DNA from 2 places in the Photobacterium sp. 53610 genome. Region 2 is predicted to be linked to the other one. Evidence: predicted binding sites of a transcription regulator. Region 2 holds the regulator's gene; the other holds the start of a gene.
The links. Region 2 encodes PurR, which represses purine synthesis genes. Its sites were predicted from a motif close to TNANGNAAACGTTTNCNTNA; they were not measured.

Region 1: a site for PurR is predicted at 4,574-4,593, ahead of folD (bifunctional methylenetetrahydrofolate dehydrogenase/methenyltetrahydrofolate cyclohydrolase FolD). Genes of this name have one in related genera too.

The regions. Positions count from the first base shown of each region.
Region 1 covers NZ_JAXOFS010000001.1:3,755-19,318, reverse strand. The annotation lists gene lon (endopeptidase La) at 1-242, opposite strand, end outside; gene clpX (ATP-dependent protease ATP-binding subunit ClpX) at 381-1,661, opposite strand; gene clpP (ATP-dependent Clp endopeptidase proteolytic subunit ClpP) at 1,776-2,399, opposite strand; gene tig (trigger factor) at 2,506-3,813, opposite strand; tRNA gene SPK40_RS00070 (tRNA-Arg) at 4,243-4,319, opposite strand; gene folD (bifunctional methylenetetrahydrofolate dehydrogenase/methenyltetrahydrofolate cyclohydrolase FolD) at 4,658-5,515, shown strand; gene galU (UTP--glucose-1-phosphate uridylyltransferase GalU) at 5,591-6,493, opposite strand; gene rfaH (transcription/translation regulatory transformer protein RfaH) at 6,663-7,160, opposite strand; gene SPK40_RS00050 (response regulator) at 7,338-8,429, opposite strand; gene SPK40_RS00045 (LysR family transcriptional regulator) at 8,746-9,624, shown strand; gene SPK40_RS00040 (Yip1 family protein) at 9,788-10,387, shown strand; gene purF (amidophosphoribosyltransferase) at 10,503-12,020, opposite strand; gene cvpA (colicin V production protein) at 12,115-12,606, opposite strand; gene SPK40_RS00025 (SPOR domain-containing protein) at 12,671-13,228, opposite strand; gene folC (bifunctional tetrahydrofolate synthase/dihydrofolate synthase) at 13,231-14,517, opposite strand; gene accD (acetyl-CoA carboxylase, carboxyltransferase subunit beta) at 14,738-15,564, opposite strand, start outside.
Region 2 covers NZ_JAXOFS010000001.1:1,034,722-1,050,285, forward strand. The annotation lists gene SPK40_RS04665 (sodium-dependent transporter) at 1-656, shown strand, start outside; gene SPK40_RS04670 (MetS family NSS transporter small subunit) at 659-757, shown strand; gene SPK40_RS04675 (hypothetical protein) at 1,009-1,521, shown strand; gene panP (pyridoxal-dependent aspartate 1-decarboxylase PanP) at 1,646-3,313, shown strand; gene hutZ (heme utilization protein HutZ) at 3,391-3,936, opposite strand; gene hutX (heme utilization cystosolic carrier protein HutX) at 3,960-4,505, opposite strand; gene SPK40_RS04695 (heme/hemin ABC transporter substrate-binding protein) at 4,763-5,599, shown strand; gene SPK40_RS04700 (FecCD family ABC transporter permease) at 5,589-6,671, shown strand; gene SPK40_RS04705 (heme ABC transporter ATP-binding protein) at 6,668-7,489, shown strand; gene purR (HTH-type transcriptional repressor PurR) at 7,835-8,845, shown strand; cyclic di-GMP riboswitch class I at 9,054-9,157, shown strand; gene SPK40_RS04715 (TfoX/Sxy family DNA transformation protein) at 9,289-9,900, shown strand; gene SPK40_RS04720 (hypothetical protein) at 10,090-10,482, shown strand; gene SPK40_RS04725 (carboxymuconolactone decarboxylase family protein) at 10,573-11,184, shown strand; gene SPK40_RS04730 (FAD-dependent oxidoreductase) at 11,181-13,400, shown strand; gene SPK40_RS04735 (ABC transporter substrate-binding protein) at 13,414-14,604, shown strand; gene SPK40_RS04740 (ABC transporter permease) at 14,661-15,564, shown strand, end outside.

The DNA of each region.
Region 1 (15,564 bases), 1.0 Mb from region 2:
AGAAGCTGAAGAATCGTAGCAACAGTACCGACATCATAGAGATCGTCAACGGTAGGCTCATCAGTTGCTGCTTCTTTCTGAGCAACCAACAAAATTTGTTTGTCGTTATCCATTGCGGTTTCAAGGCAACGAATCGATTTATCCCGGCCTACAAACAATGGAATAACCATATGAGGGTAGACCACCACGTCACGCAGTGGCAGAACGGGAATAGCAAGGCGTTCCGAACGCTCCAGGTTCATATTGTTCTCTCTTCCGTTCAGTCTCTTTTAGTGAGTATATGGGGGCAGACAGACAAGATTCAACGGTCGATTTGCCAGAAAATTAAAAAGGAGGCCAATGCCTCCTTTATTGACTCAAATTGTACGTTTCGAAACCACTCACTCGCCGCCTGCGGCTTGATTTTCAGTGTTCTCGTAAATCAGTAAAGGCTCTGACTCACCTTTAATTACTGATTCGTCGATAACAACCTTACTCACGCCTTCTGCTGATGGCAGTTCATACATGGTATCCAGCAAAACAGCTTCCACAATTGAGCGCAGACCACGCGCACCCGTTTTACGTTCCATCGCCTTACGGGCAATCGCCTGCAACGCGTCTTCACGGAATTCGAGCTCAACATTTTCCAGTTCCAGCAAAGCTGCATACTGCTTGGTCAGTGCATTCTTCGGTTCACGCAGAATCTGAACCAACGCGGCTTCATCCAGTTCACTCAGAATCGCGGTCACAGGCAAACGACCGATAAACTCTGGAATCAAACCGTATTTCACCAGATCTTCAGGTTCGACTTTCTCAAACAATGCGCTGAGCGAGTTGCGTTTATCTTTTGAACGGACTTCTGCACCGAAACCAATGCCGGAGCTGGTCGCAACACGCTGCTCAACCACTTTATCCAGACCTGCAAACGCACCACCACAGATAAAGAGAATTTTCGAAGTATCAACCTGCAGGAATTCCTGCTGCGGATGTTTACGGCCGCCTTGTGGTGGCACTGAAGCAACCGTTCCTTCAATCAGTTTCAACAGAGCCTGCTGAACACCTTCACCCGAGACATCTCGCGTGATCGATGGGTTATCTGACTTGCGAGAAATCTTATCGATTTCATCAATGTAGACGATACCGCGCTCTGCTTTAGCAACGTCATAATCACATTTTTGCAGCAGCTTCTGAATAATATTCTCTACGTCTTCACCCACATAACCAGCTTCGGTCAGGGTCGTTGCATCTGCCATTGTGAACGGCACATCCAACATACGTGCAAGCGTTTCCGCCAGCAGCGTTTTACCACTACCCGTCGGGCCAATCAGCAGGATATTACTTTTGCCCAGCTCAACACCATCACTGGTGGTGTCACCGTTTCGCAGACGCTTGTAGTGGTTGTAGACAGCTACAGCCAATACTTTTTTAGCGTGATCCTGGCCGATGACATAATCATCTAAATGCGTGCGGATCTCTCGTGGCGTTGGCAGTTCATTGCCATCGCGCTTTGGCATTACTTCTTTGATTTCTTCGCGAATGATGTCGTTACACAGATCGACGCACTCATCGCAAATATACACAGAAGGGCCAGCAATCAGCTTGCGAACTTCATGCTGACTTTTCCCGCAGAAAGAGCAGTACAGCAGTTTTCCACTACCACTCTCTTTTCGCTTATCTGTCATTCGCTAACCTCATATTGGGTTTCACCCATCTTTGCCTTGTTTTGAGTGTATAACAACTCTCGTCATTTTGCTGTCACCTTGCCCATTCAGAACACTGTGCACCATAATGACAGGTTAGTCACGCTTATTCAAAACGGCATCGACCAATCCATACTCCGCTGCCTGATCAGCAGACATGAAGTTGTCCCGGTCTGTATCTCTTTCGATAATTTCCAGTGGCTGTCCGGTATGGTCAGCCAGCAGATGATTCAGTCGTTTTTTGATGGTCAGAATTTCCTGAGCATGGATTTGAATATCCGATGCCTGGCCCTGAAAACCACCCAGTGGCTGGTGAATCATCACACGGGAATTCGGCAGACAGAAACGTTTTCCTTTTGCACCGCCGGCCAGCAGGAATGCGCCCATAGAACAGGCCTGCCCCATACAGAAAGTACTGACATCCGGCTTGATGTGCTGCATGGTGTCATAGATTGACATCCCTGCGGTAACGGAGCCGCCAGGAGAGTTGATATACAGGAAAATATCTTTGTCAGGGTTTTCCGACTCAAGGAACAACAGCTGCGCCACAACCAGATTCGCCATCTGATCTTCGACCTGTCCGGTCAGAAAAATCACACGCTCTTTCAATAGCCGGGAATAGATGTCGTAGGAACGTTCACCACGCGAGGTCTGCTCGACCACCATAGGAACCAGCGCATTCATAATTGGCGACATGGCATTATTATCTTGGTAGCTCATAACCTGATTTCCCTAAAAAATAAATGGCCCGAATGATTGACTCATACGGACCATTGTTAGCAGAAGATTTGAAAAGAAGTCAAATCTTTACAGTCATTTCAGTCAATTAAGCAGCTGGTTGCTGCTGGTTCATCAGCTCGTTGAAGCCAACTTCTTTTTCTGAAACCTGTGCTTTAGCCAGCAGAGCATCAATCGCTTGTTCTTCCAGAGCAACATTGCGCATGTTGTTCATCAACTGCTCATTCTTCTCGTAGTATGCAACAACTTCTGATGGATCTTCATAAGCAGATGCCATTTCAGTGATCAGCGCCTTAACACGCTCGTCGTCAGCTTTCAGTTCTTCGGCCTTGATCACTTCACCCAGCAGCAGGCCAACAACGACACGGCGCTTCGCTTGTTCTTCAAACAGCTCGCGTGGCAGTTCTGGCGCATTCGCAGCATCACCGCCGAAGCGCTGAACTGCTTGCTGACGCAGTACGTTCACTTCCTGATCAATCAGAGCAGCAGGAACGTCAATGTTGTTTTGCTCAATCAGACCATTCAGAACCTGATCTTTGATGCGGGCTTTAATTGCTTGCTTCAGTTCACGTTCCATGTTCTTACGAACTTCAGCTTTCAGACCGTCAACAGAACCGTCTTCAATACCAAACTTCTTCACAAACTCTTCAGTCAGCTCAGGCAGTTCCTGAGCTTCAACTTTGTGCAGTTTGATTGCGAAGACTGCAGCTTTACCTTTCAGGTTTTCTGCGTGGTATTCTTCTGGGAAAGTCACATCGATATTGAATTCTTCACCAGCTTTCTTACCAACGATGCCTTCTTCAAAGCCTGGGATCATTCGACCCTGACCCATCACCAGTGGGAAAGACTCAGCTTTGCCGCCTTCAAACTCTTCACCGTCAACAGAGCCAGTGAAATCCAGCGTTACACGGCTGCTCGCTTCAGCTGCGGTGTCTACTTCTTTCCAGTTCGCCTGCTGCTTACGCAGAGTTTCCAGCATTTGAGCTACGTCTTCTTCTTTCACTTCAGCCGCTGGTTTTTCAACTGCAATCTTGTCCAGACCGGCCAGTTCGATTTCAGGGAAAACTTCAAAAGTTGCCTTGAATACCAGATCTTTACCTTCGGCCATGTCTACTGGCGTGAAAGTTGGTGCGCCAGCTGGATTGATTTTCTCTTTCACAATCGCTTCGATGTAGTGACGCTGCATCACTTCACCCAGTACATCCTGACGAACAGATGCGCCGAACATACGAGCAACCATCTTCAGTGGTGCTTTACCCGGGCGGAAACCGTCGAAACGACGAGTTTTAGCAATTTGCTTCAGCTGCGCAGTCACTGCATCTTCAATATTTGCAGCAGGTACAGTGATTGTAAGTTGGCGCTCTAGGCCTTCAGTGGTTTCAACGGTAACTTGCATTTTCATAAACCTCAAAACTGACTCAGGTTGCCTGAGTTATTTTGCCCGTCAGAGCTCTGCTGACGCTGGCATCCTTTCGTGTTACGGCTTCAACACCATAACGCCTGAATTCTGTTCATTCCATTTCAGTCTTAGCTGGTCATCGCATCTAAGACTAAAATTAAAGCGCGGTATTATAACGGCCCCACCCCCATTCGTCGAGGCGTCCGGGCCACACCAAGCGCAAGCCTTTCGACAAGATAGGGACTGATTTCGCATTTTCAAGAGAAAACGTGAAAAAATTACTGTCAAAGCGCGTTTTTTTATTCAAACATCGATTCAGTGCAGGAAAATTGAGCAAGTTCAGCAATCGAACATTTCAAAACAAATCGGATGAATTCTGGAAGATGAATAACAATCGGAGTTCTGATGAAGAAAAGGAAGTGGAAGTGGCGCGCCCTGCAGGATTCGAACCTGCGACCACATGCTTAGAAGGCACGTGCTCTATCCAACTGAGCTAAGGGCGCTTTATCGCTGCTGAGCAGCAGCGTTAACGGAGGGGAATTATACGTTGCCTGAGATCAAGGTCAACGGGTAAAGGTGATTTTCCTTAACTAAATGAATCAAGCGGTTAAAGTTAAGGCAACGGCTTTCAGAAATGGCTGCTTTTTTATACGCCAAATTTTTCCTGAACATATCACTTCAAATTCACTGTATGAATCACCGGCTGTTACTGAATTGATCTTTAACAAAGATATCTCGCATTATCTCTGCCGCCACAAAAAGCAAACGTTTGCGCTATGGATTTTCCCCTTGGTCTCTGCGACAATACTCGCCGCTCATTAGTTCTGCACGAAGGAATACCATGGCCGCTCAAATCATTGATGGAAAACTTATCTCACAAACAGTCAGACAGGAAGTTGCTGCTCGTGTCAAAGCTCGCATTGAAGCAGGTTTACGCGCACCCGGATTGGCTGTCATTTTGGTTGGTCAGGATCCTGCCTCACAAATTTATGTCGGCAGCAAACGCAAGGCCTGTGAAGAAGTCGGATTCGTCTCCCGCTCTTTTGATCTGCCAAGCAACACCACTGAAGATACATTACTGGCACTGATTGAAGAATTGAACGCAGACAGTTCAATTGATGGCATTCTGGTGCAGTTGCCACTCCCGGCCGGAATTGACTCCACTAAGGTTCTGGAGCACATCAATCCGGAGAAGGATGTCGATGGCTTTCACCCTTACAATGTAGGCCGTTTGTGCCAGCGCATTCCGAAGCTGCGTTCGTGCACCCCAAAAGGGATTATTACCCTGCTGGAGCGTTACAATATCCAGGCTCGCGGAAAGCATGCAGTAATCGTCGGCGCTTCCAATATTGTTGGCCGTCCGATGACACTGGAGCTTCTTCTGGCGGGTGCCACCACAACAACCTGCCACCGTTTTACTCAGGATCTGGAAAACCATGTCCGTCAGGCAGATATTCTTGTTGTTGCTGTCGGTAAGCCAAACTTTATTCCAGGGGAATGGATTAAGGAAGGCGCAACGGTCATTGATGTGGGCATTAACCGTCTGGATAACGGCACTCTGGCCGGTGATGTTGAATATGACGCTGCCCGCCAGCGTGCTAAACACATCACCCCGGTTCCAGGCGGTGTCGGACCGATGACTGTCGCGACGCTGATTGAAAATACCCTACTTGCCTGCGAACAGTTCCACGAAGGTTGAAGATATTTTCTTGTTAATAGAATCAAAATAGCGAGGCCAGGCCTCGCTTTTACTTTTTCGGAGTCATCTCGTGAATTACTTTGCCAGAGTTTTCAGATACGCTGCAAAGTCCTCACCTAAGTCCGGGTGACGCAGTCCATATTCAACAAACGCCTGCATATAACCCAACTTGCTGCCGCAGTCATGACTTTTACCAGTCATATGAAATGCATGGACAGGCTGCTTCTCCATCAGCATGGCAATTGCATCCGTCAGTTGGATCTCATCACCAGCACCAACCGGTGTTTTCGATAACAGTTCCCAAATCTCTGCCGGCAAAATATAACGGCCGACAATCGCAAGATTAGACGGGGCCTCATCACGGGCTGGCTTTTCAACCACCTTCGACATAGGAGCCGAATCTCCCGGTGCAATCTGCTCGCCATTGACATCGGCCACACCATAGCTGGACACGTCTGACATTGGCACAGGTTCAACCATAACCTGGCTGGTTCCTGTTTCATTAAACAGTCTCACCATTGCAGCCATATTTTCACTGTGAAGATCGCTAGCCGTATCATCCAGAATCACATCAGGCAGAACAACAGCAAAAGGCTCATTCCCCACCAGTGGACGAGCACACAGTACGGCGTGACCCAGTCCTTTCGCCTGTCCCTGACGGACATGCATAATCGTCACATCACTCGGACAGATATTCTGTACTTCATCCAGTAACTGGCGCTTTACGCGTTTTTCCAATGTTGCTTCCAGCTCGAAAGAAGTATCGAAGTGGTTTTCAATGGAATTTTTTGAAGAATGTGTGACCAGCACAATTTCTTTGATCCCTGCTGCGACACATTCGTTCACGACATACTGAATCAAAGGCTTATCAACAATTGGCAGCATTTCTTTCGGAATTGCCTTCGTAGCAGGCAACATCCTGGTTCCTAAACCGGCTACAGGAATGACCGCTTTACGAACTGGGGAAGATTTTTGCATTGCATTATCCATGTAAGTTGTCATTGTCAGCCGCAATATAACAAAGTTGGCGGTGCACAGCGAGGCATCAAGCCAGTAAAAACGTGACCTGCGCCCCTATCACCGTGCATTCGTGATGATGGCTGACAGTCTATTCGCCGGATACTGAAGTGTTCCGGCAGTACCCAGATCAACGCCGGACAATATCTGCATTGTCCACACTGACTTTAACCTGTTTACCCAGTAGATGAATCAACATGAAAGAACGTTTTTCACCATCGGGTTCCTGATAAATCGCTTCAAGCCCTTGGAACTGGCCATGATTTAATATCAGGCTTTCACCTGGCATCGGCAGATTAGACAATTTCTGCCTCTGCTCCTCAGAATCTTCATTCGACCTTAAATGTTCAATCAACTCAGACTGTACCTTTTGCGGATGCGCACCCTGACGAATAAAATCAGCGACTCCACGCGTGGAACGAATAGTGGTATAGCTGATGGCTTCAGGATCAAACTTCACAAACATATAGTTTGGGAACAACGGTTCAGCAGCTGTCACCCGTTTACCACGAACGACTTTTTCAACAGTCACTTGAGGGTAGTAACACTCAACTCCCTGACGATCCAGATTGACCACCGCACGCTCTTGCTCGCTGCGCTTGCAATAAAGTAGAAACCAATCTTTCATATCGCCTCTGCCCGGATAAAATTTCACTCAAAATGATTATATGGTGAGAGCCTTAAACCTCAACCGATTCCCTCCCCTGATTCGGGGAGCAAATCTTTTATGCCTGTTTTTGCAGCAGAACGTAGGAATATAAAGCAGAGATTGACAAAGAACCATCGTCTCGCACAGAGAAAGATCTTATTGAAATGTAGTCTTTGCTTTGACCGCAGGGTGTATTTCAGCTTCTTTCATCGCTTCCAGGCGCTGAATGGTTACGCTGAAATTCGCTGCTCCAATTTTACTCAGTGAGAGACGTGCTCCCGAAGGAGGAAGGAGTTGGGCATACACCCTGTTTTTTCGGGCGCCCTCCCCCAGAAATGACCCGGCAGAAACACTGAATTCCCCTTCACTGGTTTTTAACACAGCTTCAGAGCCAGCTGAAATTAAAGACAGACTGCGGTCACAGGCATCAAAAATACCAAACAGCCCTTTAATTGCAACGGCATAACCAGACTGTTTCATCCCATTTTCAATAGCATTCAACATGCTGTTCAGATCATTTTCAGTGGCCATATGCTTACGCAGATAATCATTAAATAAAGCACGAATCAACAAAACGGTTGCAGCGCCATGCCGGCCGCCGGACTCAGCATCAAGCAGATAAAAAGCCAGTCGTCCGTCCATCAGCCAGGTGTAATCAAGCAACACGGGCTGAACATCAGCCGATTGCAGAACGCAATAACTCAGCTGCCAGTCTCCCTGACGGGACTGAGTATCCGGCATCAGCCCGACCAGCAATTCTCTCGCGGCTTCCGGGTTAGATTCAAGCTCTTCGAGATGCCATTGCAGTTCTTCATCCACAGCAACATCGTGCTGTAACAGCTGACTGGAAAATTCAGAGTATTCTGCACTGTTCTCCTGCGCTTTGAGCACTGACATCATTGCCGATTTAAGCACCATGATATTATCCAGCGGCTTAACCAGAAAATCTTTCACACCATGCCGGAGCGCAGCCGCAACATCAGCCATTTCACCGGTTCCGGAAATCACAATGACCGGCACCATCGGATAGTGAAGGGAAACCTCCTCGACAAACTCCATCCCAGTCAGCACAGGCATTGCCAAATCGCACAGAAGTACATCCGGTATACTGTCGCGCAGTGCCCGTAACCCCTGCAGTCCATCCTCTGCTTCCCTGACTTCACAGCCCTGGGCGTGCAGAAACCCCGAGATCATCCGTCGAAAGACCGGATCATCTTCGACAATGAGAACTTCTTTACCCTCTAACAATGATTGTGCCCTCCATGTTGCAAGGGGCCAAGTGCCGCAGAATGAGATTCTGTAGAACAGGCACGTCCTTCGTGTGAATTGGTTTGAATCTGAAGCATCGCCGTAGGTGCTTTCATTTAGAATAGGCGCTAAACCGCACGACGTCAGGGCTTGAGGCTATCCTTAAACTTTTGTTTTAGTGTTCTGTTAGCCAGCTCAAAATCTGACGATGTCACGGATATCCTCTGGTTTTTTCGTTCCACAAAATCTTAACCTCTTCACACTGAGTGTTTTGTTATACAATTCCCACTTTCTCATATCCAGTCACGCATCGCCTATGAAGTTAGATGATTTAAATTTATTTCGCATTGTGGTTGAAGAAGGCAGTTATACCGCTGCTTCCCGCAAATATCAGGTACCCGTTGCGACCCTGACCCGGCGTATTCAGGCGCTTGAAGACAGCCTGAATCTCCGGCTGCTCAACCGTCATGCCCGTAAGCTCTCACTGACCGAGGCAGGCCAGCAGTATTACCAGCTCTGCACACCATTGCTGCAACAGTTGCTGGATACCGCCGAGCACATCCGCGATGAGTCCAGAGGGGCGAGCGGACGATTGAAAATTGCCGCGCCAACCAACCTGAGCAAAGTCATGCTGCAACCCATGCTGAATGCCTTCATGCTGGAACATCCGGCGATCAGCATTGAACTGTTTCTGAGTAATGAGCCAGAGCAACTCGACCCGACAGACTGGGACGTAATTTTTCGTGTCGGGCCACAACGTGACTCCGCACTGATCGCACGTAAAATCAACGCCGTTGAAGATATTCTGGTCGCCAGCCCGGACTATCTGCGCCGTCATCCGGCACCGACCCATGCGCAGGATTTATCCAGCCATGCCCTGCTGAAAGGTTCCCCGCTGCTGCGCTGGCGCCTGACCAACAAAGCCGGTGAAACCATCACAATCAACGACAAAGGCAGATTTGAGTCCAACCAGCTCAATGTGGTTCGTAAGGCTTGTGTGGCGGGTCTGGGGATCACCCTGATGCCGGATGCCATGCTGGAGAAATATATTCTGAGCGGTGACCTGATTCGGGTGCTGGGTGACTGGTCAGCCAATCCGAGAAATGTTTACCTGCTCTATAACCATAAAGATCACCAGCCTGAAAAGCTGCGACTCTTTATCGAATTTGCCAGTCACTTCTTCAGCACAAGCTGATCATCCTCCGGTGACTTAACCATCAGGCTTGCTAAGTGTCGGAAGCCCGTCTAAATGTTATAGAGACAAGGAACACACAGGTGTCCGGATATGCACTGACAGTGTTCTGAACAACAACCTGTAATGCGTTGTGCGGAAGCACCCTAGATAACGAGGATAGGTTATGATTCTGGGACATTTATTCGGGCTGTACACTCACCCCAAAAAAGAGTGGCATAACATTGATGAGCAACACGAAGGAGTGCAAAGCAGCCTGAGCCACATTCTGCTGGTCGCTTTGTTACCCCCCATCTTTGCGTACATTTCAAGTGTTTTTATTGGCTGGCGCGTGGGTGCCGTTGATCCGATTCACCTGACACCAGCAAGCGCACTGGGAATGTCTGTTGCCATGTATGTTGCGCTGATTGGTGGTGTTTTTGCACTGGCTTACCTCACCTACTGGATGAGTCACACCTTTGGGTCAACCCCAACTTATACTCAGGCTTTAGAACTTGCCGCTTACACTGCAACGCCTCTGTTTATGGTCAGCATCGCAGCGCTCTACCCGCAACTTTGGTTCCTGATGATTGCCGGTCTGGTGGGAATTACCTATTCCGTTTATCTGCTGTATACCGGTGTACCGATTCTGATGCATATTCCTGAAGAGCGGGGCTTTATCTATGCCAGTTCTATCGTAACCTGCGGACTCGTATTACTTGTTTCTATCATCGCAGGCTCGGTCATTCTGTGGAACGTCGGTTTAGGCCCTCAATTTATGCACTGATATTCATTCAGATGATTCGTTTCTACCTGTAACTGAATAAACAAAAAGGCAAGCTCCGGTGAGCTTGCCTTTTTCTGTTTTAAGTTCGGTTGCTCCGAATGGCAGTCAAACCGTCTTACACACCTTCGTTGTGCAGCTCCAGATTTGCCAGCTCCTGCTGAATCTCACGCTGGGTTTTGGCATCTTCGCTGCGCAAGGATTCCAGGTACTCCAGGTACTGCTGATTCACATCCCCGGTCACATAGTGGCCGTTAAACACAGAGGTCTCAAACAGCTGGATATCCGGATTTCCTTCGCCGACAGCATCCACCAGATCCTGCAGATCCTGGAAAATCAGTCCGTCTGCACCAATCATCTTGCAGATTTCATCCACTTCACGGCCGTGTGCAATCAATTCGTTGGCACTTGGCATATCAATTCCGTAAACGTTCGGGAAGCGAATTTCCGGGGCTGCAGAAGCCAGGTACACCTTCTTCGCACCCGCTTCACGGGCCATTTCGATGATTTGTTCTGAAGTCGTCCCACGAACAATCGAGTCATCAATCAGCAGAACACTTTTATCCTTAAACTCTGAGCTGATCGCATTCAGCTTACGGCGCACAGATTTACGACGTAATTGCTGACCCGGCATGATAAAGGTACGGCCAACATAACGGTTCTTCACAAAGCCCTGACGGTAAGGTTTATCCAGGGTACGGGCGATTTCCAGTGCACTGTCGCAGGAAGTTTCCGGAATTGGAATCACGACATCAATGTCCAGGTCATCCCATTCACGCTTAATCTTCTCACCCAGTTTTTTACCCATGTTCAAACGGGCGCTGTAAACAGAAATTTTATCGATGAAAGAGTCAGGACGAGCAAAGTAAACAAACTCAAACACACAAGGATTCAGGGCCGGATTTTCTGCGCACTGCTCAGTGTACAGCTGTCCATCGAAAGTGATATAGACCGCTTCACCCGGCGCAACATCCCGCATGAACTGAAAACCGACTGCATCCAGTGCCACAGACTCAGAGGCAACCATGTATTCCATCTTGCCGTCGATTTCACGTTTACCCAGACACAACGGGCGAATGCCATGCGGATCGCGGAAGGCAATCAGACCATGCCCAATAACCATCGCAACCACGGCATAAGCACCACGAACCGTTTTATGCACAGCCCGGATCGCTGCAAAAATATCCTCAGACGTCAGCGGATAGTTCGTCGCACCTTCCAGCTGGTTCGCCAGAACATTCAGCAGGACCTCGGAATCGGAAGACGTGTTGACATGGCGCCGAGCCTTTTCAAACAATGAATCCCGGATATCAGCGGCATTGGTCAGGTTACCGTTATGCGCCAGTGAAATACCGTATGGCGAGTTCACATAGAAAGGCTGGGCCTCTGAAGCACTGGAACTGCCCGCCGTAGGATAACGGACATGGCCGATCCCGACAGTGCCCTGAAGACGTTGCATGTGTTTTGCTTCGAAGACATCCCGCACCAGGCCATTGGCCTTACGCAGACGAAAACGATTGCTTTCCAGGGTAACAATACCGGCAGCATCCTGGCCGCGGTGCTGCAGCACGGTCAATGCATCATAAATAGACTGGTTAACCGGGGTATTTCCCACGATTCCGACAATACCACACATGTCCTAAATCCTCGTTATGGATCATCAATAATTGTATTGAGTAACAGTGTCTTATCCATCACTGTTACGCAATGCAACTGATATAAATCCGGCGCTATAACGCGCCGGGTAAGAAACTCGAACTCTCTTTCAGGTAAGAGAAAAACCACTCAATAACGACCCCAAATTGCGGAATCAACTGAGAGGCCTGCCACCATTCTGCTTTTGCAAAGCCGGTAAAGGCATCCAGGAAAAACAGGACAGCAGCGATGATCAGCACACCACGCAAACCACCGAAGACTATCCCCAGAACTCTGTCGGTGCCTGACAAACCCGTTTTCTGGACCAGTTGCCCAATGACATAGTTCACGACGGCACCCACAATCAGTGTGGCAATGAACAATACCGCAATCGCGCTGCCATTTCGGATCAGTTCATCCTGGATATTTGTGAAATATACCGCCAGCTCTTTGTAAAAATTGCTGGCAATGAAAAATGCCGCAAACCAAATTACCAGTGACAGCGCTTCCTTCACAAAACCACGGATCAAACTGACCAGTGCGGAAAAGCCGATCACCCCTAAAATGACATAATCAATCCAGATCATCTTCTACTTATTTCTTGTTGTTGGCGCGTATTCTAACAGAAAAAATCAGAACGCAAACGTTTACCTAAGGGTTGAGTGGGTTAAATCTGAGCAATTGCCCGTTTAGTCCGGTAAGTTTACGCAATTCGTCTACTTTCCCTGACAAAGCATTTTTGTCGATTTCAGGACCCACCACGACCCGGGCCAGATCACCCGGTTTCAGGTCTTTGGGCCACACATGCGCCTGATAACCTTTGCTTCTCAGTTTCTCGACCAACTGATGAGCATTATCAAAGTTTCTGAAAACCCCGAGCTGAATCACCCAGCCGCTGTCCTTCAGCCCTGCCTGTGGTTCGCCGACAGGCTGTGGTTTGACTTTGACGGGCTCAGCAACCGTTGAGTGGACGTCACTGCCGGCAATCTGTTCGGTTACCGGCATCGGTGGCAACTCGGCTTCAGCGGCAACCGGCTCCGGGATCACCGTGAAGTTTTCTTCATCCCCGGTCTGCGGCTGCAGCGGAATGCTGGCAAACTGCTCCTGAAAGTGTTGCTTCTTACCATCAAAAAAATCAGGCAGGAAAATTACGCCGATAGCCACCAGCACAATTGTTCCGACCAGGCGGCTTTGAAATTTACTCGCCACACTTACTCCTGCATTGTTTTCATGTAGCTGGACACTTCGCCAACTGTATAAAAAGAACCGAATATAATCACGACATCCTCCGGCTGAGCTGCAGACAGTGCAGCCTGACAAGCTTCAACCGGTGTATCGTACACCTCGCCACGGTAATCCAGATGAGCAGCAATATCCTGACCGGATGCTGCACGAGGGCCGTTCAGAGATGCCGGATACCAAATATCCGTGACCTTACGCATCTCATGAAGCGTTGCCGGAATATCTTTATCACGCAACATTGCGACCACACCGTGAATCTTGCCAACCTCACGGATGTTCTTCAGGGCTTTCAGCTGGCGTGCCAGATAATTTGCCGAATGCGGGTTGTGCGCAACATCCAGCAGAATCAGCGGATGATCGGCAACGGTTTCCATCCGGCCGGCAAGGCGTACCTTCACCAGACCCGCAACAATATGCTGGTCACTGATATCCAGTTCTGCCACACCCAGGGCCATCAATGCGGTTGCGGCATTGGGTAACGGCAGAGCCGGCAGGGGCAGTTGCTCCATATCAAAAGCACCGCACTTCCAGTTCCAGGTTTCACCGGTTTGTTCATAGGTAAACTGATAGCCAACCTGATACAACTCTGCACCGATACTGTCGGCGTGCGCTGCGACAGAAGCCGGTGGATTTGGCTGACCGCAAATGGCCGGTTTCCCTGCCCGGAAAATCCCTGCTTTTTCATAGCCGATCACTTCGATGTCATCGCCCAGCCAGTCGACATGATCGATGGCCAGACTGGTGATCACAGACACATCATGATCAACAATATTCGTCGCGTCTAATCTGCCGCCCAATCCGACTTCCAGAACAACCACTTCCACCTGATGGGTCTTGAATAAATGAAGGGCTGCCAGTGTTCCGAACTCAAACATGCTCAGGCTGGTCGTTTCACGATAGCTTTCAATCGCCGCAAAAGCCTGGCTGTGTTCACTGTCTTCCAGTTCCTGACCATTGATGCGAACACGTTCGTTATATCGCACCAGATGCGGAGAACTGTAAACACCAACAGTGTAACCCGCCTGCAGCAAAATGCTTTCCAGAATGGCACAGGTTGACCCTTTACCATTGGTGCCGGCAACGGTAATGACTGTCGGTGCCGGTTTACGCAGCCCGGCACGCTCCCCCACGGTCTGTACACGCTCCAGACCCAAATCAATGGCGCTGGTATGAAGATTCTCCAGATAGGTTAACCAATCATTCAACGGTGAGGTTGCCGAAGGTGCAGACAGCGGCGTTACAGAGGTATCAGACATGAAACTGTACTAACTAATGTAATTGAGAAGATGTCGCATAATGTAGCACGAAGTACACGGAAATTAATGTCTGCATCCTCATCAATACGAGGAATTGTGGAACAATGACAAAATTGCGCAGCCCGCAGCCAGTTTTGACCTCTGGCTAACATGGCGAGTTGGTGTGTGACATCAGGATCAAAAACGCCTGGTCTGAACCAGGCGTTTTCATTTGAATCGATCAGGCTTTGTCTTCGGCAGACTCCGCATCTGTGTCCGTTTCAGCCTCAGCCGGTTGTTCGACCGGGACCACCAGCGGTGAAGGAATGTTAGTCATCTTCGCCAGCAGCCCGCCGATACGCTGACGCATTTCACGGCGGTCAACAATCATATCAATCGCACCGTGCTCCAGCAGGAATTCACTCCGCTGGAAACCTTCCGGCAGTTTTTCACGGACCGTTTGCTCGATAACACGCTGACCTGCAAAACCAATCAGTGCTTTCGGCTCACCGATATTGATGTCGCCCAGCATTGCCAGACTGGCTGAAACACCACCCATGGTCGGGTCAGTCAGTACAGAAATGAACGGCAGCCCTTTGGCAGACAAACGCTCCAGTGCAGCACTGGTCTTTGCCATCTGCATCAGAGACATCAATGCTTCCTGCATCCGTGCACCGCCACTGGCTGAGAAACACACCAGACCACAGTTACTGGCGATGGCTTCATCAACTGCACGAACAAATTTAGCACCCACGACAGAACCCATTGAGCCGCCCATAAAGCTGAACTCAAATGCACAGGCAACCACAGGCTGCTGTAACAGCGTACCTTTCATCGCGACCAGTGCATCTTTTTCACCACTGGTTTTCTGCGCCGCTGCGATACGGTCTTTATACTTCTTCGAATCACGGAATTTCAGGTGATCTTTCGGTTCAAGCTCTGCAGCAATCTCCACCTGCCCTTCTTCATCCAGGAATGTTTCCAGACGGCGACGTGCTTTCATTCGCATGTGATGATCACACTTCGGGCAAACTTCCAGATTGCGCTCAAGGTCTGCGTAGTACAGCA
Region 2 (15,564 bases):
CCGTCCTAGGCTACATGGCACAAGAACAGTCAAAACCACTGACTGAGGTTGTGTCTGCCGGTGTTGGTCTGGCATTTGTAACCATTCCTGCAGCAATTAACCTGCTGCCTGCACCATACATTCTGGGCCCGGTTTTCTTCTTGGCTTTGGTTGTAGCCGGTCTGAGTTCACACATCTCGATTCTGGAAGCTGTCACTTCTGCAGTCATCGACAAGATGAAATGGTCTCGTAAAAAAGCCTCTACCGCTGTCTGCGGACTGGGCTTCCTGATTTCAATGGCCTTTGCAACAAACGGGGGTTTGCTGCTGCTTGACCTGGTGGACTACTTCATTAATAACGTTGCCCTGCTGGCAAGCTGCCTGGTGGAGCTGCTGGTGATTGGCTGGCTGCTGAAAGTGTCTGATATCCGAGCTTACGTTAACAAGATTTCTGAGTTTTCTATTGGTATCTGGTTCGAAATCTGTATCCGTTTCATCAGCCCGATCATGCTGGCGATTATTCTGGGTAAAAACCTGTTGAACACAGTCGACCAGGGCTACGGCGGTTATGCAATGTCTGATCTGCTGATCCTGGGTTGGGGCCTGGTTGCAGCTATGTTCGTTGTTGCCGTTATCATCAATGTGAGCTCTAAACCACAAAACGGAAGTGAGGTGTAAGTATGACAGCTGGTGCTATTATCATGATGCTGTTTGGCCTGGGGATCACCTGGGGAGGCGCAGCCTACTGCATCTCCGTTGCCATGAAAAATAAAGCATAACCATGACAAGAGGCCTTCGGGCCTCTTTTTGTTTTACCCGCCTGCGGACCCGAACTTTTTGACACTTTTAACTTTAAGAACAAAGAATTGAGTCATGTTTCATACTCTTTACACTCGGGTCATGTTTCCTTGTAAGATTTCTTTCCTTTCGCTTGCTTCTGCCGCTACAATTTGACAAATAATCCTGATGTCACGGTACTTTATGTCAATTGTGCCGGTATGTATTACTAAAAATCATTCAAGGAAAAACCATGAAGTATTCAGCTCTTGCTCTTTCATTAGCCCTATTACCCGCTTCTGTACTCGCCGCCACAGAAAGTTGTGAAAGCGAGAAATACCACAAGTATGTTGATGCTTCTCTGAACTGGTATCAAAACCTTGTTCAGCTTGCCGTACAAAAAGATCCGAACCTGCAAGAGGTCGGTGACTGGTTTCTTGAAGGCAGAACGCATCACTTTGAACTGAAACGTGAGGCTGTAGACTGGTATCTGACCCATGATGAAAGCCATCTTGATTTGTCTCAGTCGATCGAATCGTGGCTGAAGCTGAGCCAGCAAGATATTAAAACGCTTTCAGAACAGAAAGGTGCTCTGGGAGATTACGCCAAAAAAGTTTTTGAAGATCGCCAGGGCGCACCTCATCCCAAAAATTACGAACTGCGCAGTGCATTTGCTGAGTTACTTACACACCCTGATGACATTGATAAGCCTCTGAAAGAATACAACCAACAAATGAGCGCTATTGCCTCGACTGAGTGTAAATAGTCGATTTTTCCTCACGCCGGGCGATCCTCGTCCGGTGTCGTTTTCGAATTTTCCCAAGACAATTACGCACATTTCCAGTACATTAGCTGGATTTGCCGACGTTAACTAAAAGTAACAATTCATTATGGCAGTGGAAAACAGACAAGCTGAAGCATCTCTTGAGACCCTGCACCGTATCTTTACCGTGCCAGAAGCACCTGATTCGACTCTGGGCCGGATCGAAAAAGAGATCTCCGAAAACCTCAATGCCTTTTTGCAAACGCACATTGCTGCGCAGGAAAAGCCGCTGACAGAAATTGAAAAGGATTTTTCCTCCGCCTCAGTGCCGGAAAAGCCCTGCTTTGTATCAGATCACACGCATTTTCTGCTGAATAAACTGGTTGCACAGTCTGTGCATACTTCAGCACCAACCTTCATCGGTCACATGACGTCGGCACTGCCCTACTTCCTGATGCCACTCTCTAAGATCATGATTGGTCTGAACCAGAATCTGGTGAAAATTGAAACTTCCAAAGCATTTACGCCACTGGAGCGTCAGGTATTAGGTATCCTCCATAACCTGATTTATGGTGAAACCGATGCCTTCTATCAACGCTGGATGCACAGCGCTGAACACTCTTTAGGTGCCTTTTGTTCAGGTGGAACCATCGCAAACATCACTGCGTTATGGGTTGCCCGTAATAATTTACTGAAACCTGATGGCGATTTCAGAGGTGTTGCTCAGGAAGGTTTGTTCCGGGCCATGAAACACTACGGTTATGATGATCTGGCAATTCTGGTTTCAGAACGCGGCCATTATTCACTGAAAAAAGCGGCCGATGTTCTGGGTATTGGCCGGGAATGTCTAGTGGCGATCAAAACCGACGAGAACAACAAAATTTGCACCGATGATCTGAAAGCCAAAATCGAATCTCTGAAAGCCAGAAATATCAAACCATTTGCGATTATTGGCGTTGCCGGCACAACAGAAACCGGTAATATCGATCCGTTAGACGAACTGGCTGATATTGCGCTGGCGCACAACTGTCATTTTCACGTTGATGCTGCCTGGGGTGGCGCCACGTTGATGTCAAACAAATACCGGACGCTCCTGAAAGGAATTGAACGCGCCGACTCTGTCACCATTGACGCTCACAAACAATTGTACATCCCTATGGGTGCAGGCATGGTGATTTTCAAAAATCCGGCCCTGATGTCCGCGATTGAACATCATGCTGAATACATTCTCCGGAAAGGTTCCAAAGACCTCGGCAGCCACACGCTGGAAGGTTCCCGAAGCGGTATGGCAATGTTGCTGTTTGCCAGCCTGAATATCATCAGCCGTCAGGGTTACGAACTGTTAATTAATAACAGCATTGAAAAAGCATGTTATTTTGCTGAGCTCATTCAGGCCGATGCCGATTTTGAACTGATTTCGGAACCGGAACTTTGCCTGCTGACCTACCGGTATGTGCCTCAGGAAACCCAGAAAGCACTGGCAATTGCGAATGACGAAGACAAACAGGCCATTCATGAGGCGCTGAACGATTTAACCCAGTACATTCAAAAACGTCAGCGCGAATCCGGAAAATCATTTGTCTCTCGGACCCGCCTCATGCCCGAACAGTGGGACCGACGCATCACCACGGTCTTCCGCGTCGTGCTGGCCAATCCGCTGACGACGGCGGATATCCTGAAAGATGTTCTGGAAGAACAGAAACAACTGGCTCAAACCAGCCTGCAAAGCCTGCCGAAAGTCAGAGCGATCACAGCCCGGATTCTGGCTCAGTCATCTGAAGAGATCCGCGATTAAATCTGCGTGCTGACAGGAAGCAAACATAAAAAAACCGGACATTTGAATGCCCGGTTTTTTTATTACTTCAGAACGAATTAAGCGGATTTCACATCCTGGTCCTCATTCATCCGTCGGTGACCTTCTGTCAGATGAACAAAATCGACCAGGTCATCTCCTGACACCTGGAAAGCCTGACCAAAACCTTTCACGAACAACCCTTGTGTCGGCTCCAGACGGAACAGATTAAAATCTTCCAGCCCACTCAGCCCATCCACAATCTCACCAAACCGGGCTTTCAGTGCTTCAATACCAGCCTGCCAGCGCTCAGTGTGACGTTCAACCAGCACCACATCCGCTTCAAATGTTAGTCTCATCCGTGCAAAAATGGCTTTTGATTCTGCTTCATCTTCGATCATCATCAGCGAAACCTGTGGGTTTTCAAGCAGGTTACGCGCATGACGTGCAATACGGGAAATCAGGATATAGTAACCATCTTCAAGAAGAGCGAATGGCGCATAACTGACATTCGGCTTGCCGTCTGCATCGACCGTTGCCAATTGCAGTGTCTGGCAAGTTTCACGAAATTCCTGGATCTGTGGGCCCAGGCGATTTTGCAGTCGTTCTTGTTTCTCTTGGCTCATGACGCTTCTACTCCAACAAAAGCTTATCCAACAAAAGCTTGCTTTAATGCATTAAACTTCTCGACCTGCTGAGGGATGAGCTGACGTTTCTCATCACGGCCAAGATAAATCTTAAAAATACATTCACCGTTTTCGGCCAGAAAACCAATGAAGTAACTTTCATTTCCGCGCATCGGTTTACTCACCAATACGACATCTGATACCCAGTCCAGTTTCAGATGACCATGCATCTCACCTGGTTTTCCCATCAGATTGTAAAAACCACGGGCTTCTTTACCTTTCGGAAATGGCGCCTTCACTTCAAAGATAGACCCCATTGAATGCACAATTGTCGTCATTACGCCCCACTCCGGAAGCATTTCCAGAATTGACTGTGCGTGATTTCCGCTGATTCGCGTGACAAGTTCATCAGGTAACGCCATGATGATCTCGCCTTCCGTCACTTCCAGTGTTTCAGCCATCAATACCGCATGCAGATTTGGATTTTCTTCCAGCATAGTGCCGACTTTCGTTTTCAATTCCGCAAGACTGAATTTTTCAAACACGCGCTGCGCTCCTTCCTGATCCATCACTTTCTATAGTGATGAATGAGAATTAATCTTATTTCATGAAATGATAAGGAGAGATTTGCTCTTTTGCAAATGATAATTGATATTATTTGAAAGCCATGGATAATATGCTCAAGCGATAATAATTATCACTTCCTATAATGCAATAACTTGTTTGGGAAGGCGAAGACTGTCTTTTCTACGCAATGAATATTGTTCGTTTTAGTTCATCCGGTGATAACACTGGAATTTCCCAAAATAAAAAACAAGGAGTTATCATGAGACGAGCGGCACTTTCTGCTGTTTTTCTTCTGACTGCCGCGACTGCCTGGGCAGGCGATCGACTGATTAGTGCGGGTTCAGGCATTACGGAGCTCGTTTATGCGATGGGGGCAGAAGATCAACTTGTCGCTGTTGATATAACCAGCAAGTCCTATGTTCATGATGACATACCAAAGTTGGGATATCATCGGCAGCTCTCTGCCGAAAGTATCATTGCCCTTGCCCCTGATCACCTTTTGGGCTCCGAAGAAATGGGCCCGGAGTCAGCACTTTCTCTGTTACGTCAGGCCGGCATTCAGGTCGATATTCTGAACTCAGGTGAAACCATTGCTGATCTGATGCAACGGATTCAACAAGTCGGTCAGCTGACCGGAAAAACACAAAACGCAGAAGTGTTAGCCGCTGAGGTTCAACATCGAATTTCTGTGATTGAGCAGCGACTTGCAAACCAGAAAAGCAGAAAACGTATCCTGTTTCTGACCATTCACGGCGGAAGAGCGCCAATGGTCGGTGGCAGCAACACAACGGCAAATACCCTGATTCAGCTCGCAGGCGGTTTAAATCCAGCCGCGATCCAAATTGATGCTTATAAGCCACTGTCATCAGAAGCAATGGTTGAAATGCAACCCGATGTGATCCTGCTCAGCACGCATACCAGTCAGTCAATTGGCGGCAAAGATGGCTTGCTGAAAACACTGCCGCTGCTTGCTGCAACACCTGCCGGCCAAAACAAAGCCATTATCACAGTGGATGGTACCGCACTCATCGGCGGGTTAAACCTCAAAACTCTCGAAGAAGCAGAGCGGCTGAATCAGACACTGTATGGCCAGTAAACTTATGACAACAACTTTGAACCGCAGCCGTACCTTTACCAGACAGCGTTTGCCAGCCACTGCCTTACTGCCCGCCGTTTTTGCCATGCTGTTATTTGCCATTGCCTCTTCCATCGTTGTCGGCCCCATGTCGATCAGTTACGCCGATGTCTGGCTGTCACTGCTTCCGGGACAGGATCATGTCGCAACGCACATTGCGCTCATCATTCAGCAAGTCCGTTTACCACGCACACTGCTGTGTATCGCGATTGGTGCAGTTCTGGCGCTCTGTGGCACGGTCATGCAGGGACTGTTTCGCAACCCGCTGGCCGATCCGGGCATTATCGGAGTCGCTGGCGGTGCAAGCCTTGGTGCCGCTTCGGCGATTGTTCTGTTCAGCTCAATGGCTGCATCTTTTCCATTACTTTTAACGCTGGGGACAGTACCGGTTTTTGCTTTTCTTGGCGGCGCCCTGACAACCTGGATCGTATACGCCCTTGGCACAGATAAGACCGGCACTTCCGTGACGGTGATGCTGCTGGCAGGTGTTGCAATCAGTGCACTCTCAGGTGCGGCACTGGGACTGCTGAATTTCTTTGCGGACGATCAGGCGCTGCGCGACCTGTCACTCTGGTCCATGGGTTCTCTGGCGGGAGCTACCTGGCCGGGCATCACGCTGGCATTTTCTGCCCTGGCGTTCCTGTTCTGGCAATTTGATCGCAGATCCAATGCACTCAACGCTTTATTACTGGGCGAAGCAGAAGCAAAACATCTCGGCATTCAGGTCCAGTCTTTAAAACGATTGCTGATTTTATTTTGCGCGGCTGGTGTGGGTGTCGCTGTATCCTTATCCGGCGTGATTGGCTTCGTCGGTCTGATTGTGCCGCATCTCGGCCGTATGCTGGCTGGCCCGAATCACAAAACATTATTGCCACTCTCGGCTTTACTGGGGGCACTTATCTTGCTGGTTGCCGACATGCTGGCCCGTGTTATTGCCGCACCAGCCGAACTGCCGGTCGGTATCATCACCGCTTTACTGGGAGCACCGTTCTTTATAGCTCTGCTACTGAAACAAAAAGGCCGTTTACAATGATTCATCATATCGTTCGCCCCCTTCGCCCCCGGCACGAAAAACAGCAATCACCGGTGCTTTCAGCCGAGGGTTTATCACTGCAACTTGGCGGTAAAACGTTACTGGATCAGCTGAACATCAGTTTCCGCAGCGGAGAGTTAACAGCTTTACTCGGCCCGAATGGTGCCGGTAAAAGTACTTTACTCAAAGTGCTTTGCGGTGAAATTGGTGCCAAAGGTGATGTGTACTATTTTGGTCAAAAGCACAGCGACTGGCAGCCATCCCTGCTGGCCAAACACTTGGGTGTACTTCCTCAGCACAGCAGCCTGTCTTTTGGTTTTACTGCGCAGGAGGTCGTTGAACTTGGCTGTATGCCACTTGGCCTGAAGCGCACAGATTGTCTCCGAATTACCCGGGAATGCATGACGGCTGTTGGGATCAGTCACCTGAGCCAGCGTCAGTACCCCACTCTTTCCGGCGGCGAGAAACAACGTGTTCATTTTGCCCGTGTACTGGCTCAGCTCAGCAATGCGGAAGACCAGTGCATTTTAATGCTGGATGAACCGACCTCAGCTTTAGACCTTGCCCATCAGCACAGTTGCCTGAAACTGGCAAAAGATATGGCCCGTAAAGGAGCCGCCGTCATCCTGGTCATTCATGACCTCAATCTTGCAGCTGAATACGCAGACAGACTGGTATTGCTGAATAAGGGGAAGATACAAGCAGACGGTGATGCCTGGCATACCCTGACCACTGAGAATATCAGTTCCGTTTATGGTTCCCCGGTGATCATCGAATCTCACCCCCGCGGGCACTTTCCGATCGTCCTTTCAGCCTGAACCTCCTGCAAGGGCATCGCTGAGCCGTTGCCCTTGCACAGTACTTACAATGTAAAGACTGAAACAACTTTCAAGTTGCCAGTATTCTTGAGCTGCATCAAGATTCCCCCCACATTTCAAGAGAAACGTTGCACTGTGCGTGAGTCCTTGTAGAATGTGAGCGCAAGCGATTAACCGATGAAATAAATAGCAATAGAAAGTCAGACTTCATATCGGTGTAAGGTATTGTTACCACTCGGCCTGAGCCACTCATTTCCCGCCGCTATCCTCGCAGAGAAGCGGCGTTTTAGCGTCTGGCAAATATGAAAAGACCCTGATCAGGGCCTGAAGACTAGAAGAACAATTATGGCAACCATTAAAGATGTTGCACGTATGGCAGGTGTATCTACTACCACAGTCTCACACGTGATCAACAAAACCCGCTTCGTAGCGGAAGCAACACAGAAAAAAGTGTTGGCGGCAGTTGAAGAATTGAACTACGCGCCAAGCGCCGTCGCGCGCAGCCTGAAATGTAATACAACCAGCACCATCGGCATGCTGGTGACAAAATCGACCAACCCATTCTTTGCCGAGTTGGTGCATGGCGTTGAAGAGTACTGCTATAAATCCGGTTATACGCTGATTTTATGCAACACCGAAGGTAATCTGGCCAAACAGAAGGATTACCTGCGCATGCTTTCTGAAAAGCGTGTGGATGGTCTGCTGGTGATGTGTTCTGATCTGGATGATCAACTGCTGGAACAGTTAGAGCGGCAGCCTGATCTGCCCATGGTTATCATGGACTGGGGTCCTGCACGCCCAAAAACAGATAATATTCAGGATAATGCAGAACTTGGCGGTTATCTTGCCACTCGTCATTTTATTGACAATGGACACAGTAAAATTGGTTGTCTTTCCGGCCAGAAAGATAAATCTACCTGTCGTGAGCGGCTGAAAGGTTTCCATAAAGCCATGAGCGAAGCTGGTCTGACGGTCAATGAAAACTGGATCATTGAAGGTGATTTCGAATGTGAATCTGCCGTAGATGCAGCCAATGCTTTTATTGCCATGAAAGAGCGTCCAACTGCTATTTTCTGCTTCAATGACATTATGGCAATGGCCTTAATCAGTACATTTGAACAAGCAGGGATCAATGTACCAAATGATATTTCAATTATTGGTTATGACAATATTGATCTGGCCCCGTACTTTTCACCACCTCTGACAACAATCCACCAGCCAAAACGCCGTTTAGGCAAGACTGCTGTGGAAATCCTGATGGAACGTGTGAAAGATAAAAACCATGAATTTCAGACTTTTGAGATCAATCCTGAGCTCGTGGTTCGCCGTTCCGTCAAAAAAATAACACATCCATAAAAAACGATATTAACCTACATATATTGATAAACAGCCGATATAAACACCCATATCGGCTATGTTTATATGGAATATTACTACGCTACAGAGGAATTGATGGGATAATCAGTTAGTTTCTGTAAAATTTATACGATTTTTATTGCGAAGAGTATCACAATTTTTTGTGCGATCGATATCAAATTTGTCTTATTGATATATGATTAAACAGTCACGAACAAGGCAAACCATCTGAAAGGATGGGACGCAAAGCTTCCGGCCTAAAAGCAATGACTTAGTGATAAAGTTATTACTCATGGTAGCGGGGTTGCCGATGGATGAAGTGAAGTTTATGGGACACTTTTGTCATTCTTATGACAAAAGACTCATAATCTTATGCACAATTGAATCCTCGCTCCGTTGTTTGGTGACTTCTTTTGTTGAAATTCCTAACCGAGAAAAGAAGCATGGACAAACCACTACTGAAAGATTCAATTCGTTTATTTGAGAAATTTGGCCAGATTAAATCTCGCTCAATGTTTGGCGGTTTTGGCATTTTCGCAGGTGAAACGATGTTTGCTCTGGTTGTTAGCGACAAGCTGCATCTGCGCGCTAACGCGAAAAATGAAGAAACCTTTAAACAAGCTGGCCTCAAACCGTACGTTTATCAAAAACGCGGTTTTCCTGTCGTCACAAAACACTATGCCATTCCGGAAAACTGGTGGGAAACCCCAGAAGTCATTCTGGAGCACGCTGAAGTTTCTCTCAATGCAGCTCAGGCTGACAAAGAGAAAAAAATGCAGGCTAGCCCTAACCGCATTAAAGATCTGCCAAATCTTCGCCTTGCCAATGAGCGTATGCTCAAGAAAGCAGGCATCAACTCTGTAGATCAGCTGTTTGAAGTTGGTGCTATCGGTGCTTTTCAGGCGCTGCAGGAATCTCATCACGAGTCATTGAGTCTGGATTTGCTTTGGGCGTTAGAAGGCGCAGTCAGTGGAAAACACTGGTCTGTGATTACCCCACAACGTCGAAATGAGCTCCTGTCCAAACTAGAAGTCAATTCTGGCGCTCATCACTAAGTATTCAGATTATTTTGCCAGTGCAGCGATTTGCACTGGCTTTAAATAATCTGCTTTAGCCCTGGCACCCTGTCAGGGCTGTGTAAAAAACAGACAAACCTCACAAACATTAATAACAATTCCATCAGTTAACTTTTCTTCAGCTTCGCCGCCTTTAGAATGTATGTTTTGCATCAGAAAGGAGGTCATATGCGCTCATCTACGCCGTTTCCGGGCCAGACTGACACAATTTTCAAAGATAAATTCCACAAATGGCCAAAACTGATGCGCTACCTGGTCTTTATCAGTTTGCTTCCTTCTGCCGTTCTGCTCATCTTTGCGCACACACCAACCGGCACGGAAAGTAACCTGCTTCCCTCTTGCCTGGTTGCCTCTGTAATCAACATTCTGCTGATTAGCTGGGGCCTGATCCTGAAAATCAAAGCCCGTAAATACTGGTATCGAAACTATCACATTGGCAAAACCATCCTGCTTGCCCTGTTGCCGCTCATCGCCAGTACATATCTGGTGCTGGATACCAATACTCGCAGCTCACTCACCAATCAGCCTGTTGCGCGTACTGTACAACTTTCAATCAACTGATCACAAAAGCTAAATCAATACCCCCATTTCTGAAATTTGTCCGGATCTGAACGGTCGGTATGATAAACCGCTTTCTCCGGAGAACTTCCAGTGCGTGTACCGGCAAAAAAACGCTACTCCATTTTAATCCGTCCCCTGCTCTGGCTGCAAAAACGCCATTTCGGACAGCCGCTGAATCCGGCTTTACTTTGGGGACGCCGACCCGTCTTGTTTTACCTCGTGGCCAGTTTCTTTGGTTACTTAGACAGAAAACGATCACCGTTGTCTGATGTGATGCGATCCCTTGTCTGCGTCCGTGTTTCTCAGCTCAACGACTGCGCGTTTTGTGTCGATGCCAATGGCATGAGACTGGCGCAACGCTGCCAATCAGTCGAAAAAATACAAGCCCTGACTCAATGGCAGGAAAGTCCGCTGTTTGATACTCAGGAAAAAGCAGTACTGGCCTATACCGAAGCAATGACAGTCACCGGTAATCGTGTAACTCAGCAGATGGTTGATAATCTGAAACAATGGTATGACGAAGATGCTCTGGTCGAGCTGACAGCGTTAGTCAGTTTCCAAAACCTGTCTGCAAAGTTTAATACCGCTTTGGATGTCCCTTCGCAGGCATTCTGCTCGATTCCTCTGAATCAGCAACCGGCACCGAAACAAAACGATACCAAACGCGATCAGCTCACTCACCAAGCAGATAAGCACCGATGAACCGATTCAAAAAACCTTTGTTACTGGCTTTCATTGCCGCCGCCTTTATCGCCTGGTTCGCTTTCGATCTGGGCAACTATTTCACGCTTGAACAAGCAAAAGCCTACCAGCATTCCCTGCAGGCCAGCATTATTGAGCACCCCTTATTGTCGAGTACGCTATTTTTCGCAGTTTATGTTGTACTGGCTGCCCTTTCCTTCCCGGGCGCTGCGGTCATGACTTTACTGGGTGCGGCGCTGTTTGGTTTCTGGTGGAGTTTGCTGGTCGTTTCATTTGCCAGCTCGCTGGGTGCGACACTGGCATTTCTGGCGAGCCGCTTCCTGCTGCATGACTGGGTACAACACAAGTTTGGACGACGCCTGTCTGCTGTGAACCGGGGTGTCGAAAAAGATGGTCCCTTTTATCTATTTACACTGCGTTTAATTCCCGTCTTTCCGTTCTTTCTGGTCAACCTGCTGATGGGCCTGACTCCGATGCGTGGCCATACTTTCTATTGGGTCAGCCAGTTGGGGATGCTACCCGGAACCATGGTTTACCTCAACGCGGGTACCCAGTTAGGAGAAATTGAATCTCTGTCCGGCCTGATTTCACTGCCGGTCCTGATCTCTCTGGTGCTGTTGGGGATTTTTCCATTCATTGCGAAAGGTATCATGGGTGTCATTCAGCAACGCCGCATCTATCAGCACTGGCAGCGTCCGACGCAATTCGACCAGAATATGGTGGTGATCGGTGCTGGCGCCGGCGGTCTGGTCAGCGCCTATATCGCTGCAGCCGTGAAAGCAAAAGTTACACTCATTGAAAAACACCGGATGGGCGGCGACTGCCTGAATACAGGCTGTGTCCCCTCAAAAGCCCTGATCCGCGCGGCTCACACCATGCACACCATCACCCGGGCGCCCGAGTTTGGCATTCAGACAAACACACCTCAGATCGATTTCACTGCGGTGATGCAACGTGTACATCAAGTTATCCGACACATCGAACCGCACGATTCTGAAGAACGCTACAGCAAGCTCGGCGTGAACTGCATTCAGGGAGAAGCACAAATTTTGTCGCCGTGGGAAGTGGAAGTAAACGGCGAACGCATGACCACCCGAAACATTGTCATCGCCACCGGAGCCCGCCCTGTTGTTCCGCCAATTGAAGGTATTGAACACATTAACTATCTGACGTCAGATACCCTCTGGTCAATCAGGGAACAACCCAAACAGCTTCTGGTCCTGGGGGGCGGCCCGATTGGGTGTGAACTGGCACAAAGTTTTCAGCGACTGGGCAGTCAGGTCACACTGGTTGAAATGACCGATCAATTGCTGATTCGTGAAGATGCTGATGCCGCGGCTCTGGTACATCAAAGCCTGATCAAGGATGGCGTCGAGATCAGACTGAAACAAAAAGCCACCAAATTTGGGACCAGAAAAACGGCTCAGGGAGAAACGACACAGTTTGTCATCCTGGAAGGCCCCCTGGATGAACGTCATGAAATCACGTTTGACACCGTGATTCTCGCCTTAGGCCGGGTCGCGAATGTCAGTGGATTTGGGCTGGAAACACTGGGTATCGGCGTTAACGAACGCGGAACCGTCGCAGTCAATGAGTATCTGCAGACGCAATATCCCAATATTTATGCTGTGGGTGATGTCGCCGGTCCATTTCAGCTGACCCATGCCGCTGGCCATCAGGCATGGTATGTGGCTGTCAATGGCCTTTTTGGCAAGCTGAAAAAATTCAAGGCTGATTATCGCGTGATGCCCGCCGTCACCTATACCTCCCCCGAAGTTGCGCGCGTAGGGCTCAATGAGAAAGAAGCAGCCAATCAGGGCACAGAAGTCGAAGTGACCTGCTACGGGATTGATGATTTAGATCGCGCAATTGCCGACGGAGAAGACTATGGTTTTATTAAGGTATTGACCCCGAAAGGGAAAGATACCATTCTCGGCGCGACCATCGTCGGGAACCAGGCCGGTGAGCTGCTTGCAGAGTTTACGCTGGCGATGAAGTATGGCCTGGGTCTGAACAAAATTCTGGGGACCGTCCACCCTTATCCGACGATGAGCGAAGCGAACAAATATACAGCCGGGGTATGGAAACAGGCGAACAAACCAGAACGCATCTTGGCATGGCTGGAGAAGTATCATCGCTGGCAGCGAGGTGGCTCTGCCCATGATAAGAAAAAAACAGACATTGCTGATCATCCGACGAACTTGCAGGAAAAATAAGGAAATAATCATCATGAAATTAACATGGATGGCGCTTTGCCTGACGTTGGCAGCGTCCCCGCTGATGGCAAGCGAAGCTCAGAATCAACCTGCAATGAGTGACATGAGCTGGAAAGACATTCAGCAGCGTGCACGCGGACAAACCGTATTTTTCAATGCCTGGGGCGGGAGCCAGCCTATCAACAGTTACCTGCGCTGGGTTGCCCGTGAGGTTAAAAGCCGCTATGACATTACGCTGAATCACGTCAAAGTCGCCGACATTGCCGAGACATCCCAACGCTTACTTGCGGAAAAAACTGCCGGAAAAAATACAGGCGGTAGTGTCGATATGGTTTGGATCAATGGCGAAAACTTCCGCACGATGAAAACCAACGAACTTCTGGATGGTCCGTTTGTGGCTCAGCTTCCGAACTGGAAGCTGGTCGATAAACGCTTGCCTGTTTATGAAGATTTTACGGAAAGCACTGATGGCCTGGAAGCGCCCTGGGGAGTCGGTCAGCTGGTGTTCATTCATGACAGTCAGACCCTGAGCAATCCGCCCGCAAGCTTTGCAGAACTACTAAGTCTCGCAAAAGCATTCCCGGGGAAAGTCACTTACCCGCAGCCACCAGCATTTCATGGCACCAGTTTCCTGAAAGCGGCACTCATTGAGCTGACCAATGCTGCCCCTGCCCTTTATGAACCGATCGATCCGGAAAAAGAGAAGGCAAAATTTGATCAAATCACGGCGCCGCTGTGGCGATATCTGGACCAGCTGCATCCGGTTGCCTGGCAACAGGGGAAACGTTTCCCGGGCAGTGCTACTGAAATGATGCAGCTGCTGGATGACCGGCAGCTTCTGGTCGCAATCACTTTCAATCCGAACGAAGCAAAAGCGGCTATCGAACGGGGGGATTTACCGGCCACTGCCAAAGCTTTTGCTTTTGAACAGGGCGCATTGTCGAACATTCACTTTCTGGCGATTCCATGGAATGCGAGTGCCAAAGAAGCCGCCCGTGTCGTGATTAATTTTCTGATGAGCCCGGAAGCACAGGCCCGCAAGTCCAATATTCAAATTTGGGGTGACCCGGCCATTCTGACCCCGGAAGCCTTGGGTTCTGAAGAAGAAACTCAGGGCTTCCAGCTTTATCAGGCCATTGCCGAGCCTCATCCAAGCTGGCAAACCGCGCTGGAGGCTGCATGGCAGCAGCGCTATGGACACTAATTGTGGCCAGAACCTGACTGTACATCATCGTGTTTTTGAATAAGTGACGTCGCAATATGTTGTATTTGTTGTTTATTGCTTCGCTGATCATCTGCTGTTTGCCCCTGGTGCCGGGATTGGTGGGAATTTTATTACCTGCCCTGTCCTGGCTGCCGATGGCAGGGCTGAATGAACCCGGTTTTCAGGCTTTTGGGCAGGCGTTTTCCTGGCCGGGTATTCAGTCATCGGTCTGGCTGACGTTGTTTACCGGCGTCCTCAGTACGTTGTTGGCTTTAATTTTCACGTTCCTGATCCTGCAAAAAAGCTGGGGCTCCCGCCGATGGCATACCGTTGAGTCCTGGTTATCACCCATTCTGGCTATCCCGCATGTGGCGTTCGCGATTGGGTTCGCCTTCACCTTCTCTTCAACCGGAATGATCGCCCGTCTCATCACATCACTGGGTGGCGATCCGGGCCAGTTTTCACTGCTGCAGGATCCTTATGGTCTGGGCCTGACACTGGCTTTAGCCATTAAAGAGACACCCTTTCTGCTGTTAATGAGTCTTTCCGTCCTGCAGCAGCTCAATGTCAGTCGCTTAATGGCTGTCGGCAGCGGACTGGGCTATAACCACGCGGCAACCTGGATCAGCGTGATCCTGCCGCAGTGGCTGCCCAGGATTCGGCTGCCTATTTTCGCAGTGCTGGCATACGGTATCTCTGTCGTCGATATGGCCATGATTCTTGGCCCCACCCGCCCGCCGACATTCGCCGTTCTGGTCTGGCAGTGGTTCAATGATCCGGACATCAACCTGATGCCGAGAGCTGCGGTTGGCGCTCTGCTGCTGTTATTGCTGGGTCTGGCACTGCTGGCACTGTTTCGCGTATTTGAATGGCTCATCTGCCGGGGCTGGCAGCAATGGCAGTACGCCGGACATCGTCAGCATCACCTGCCGGGCCGCCATCTTCACTGGCCGCTGATAC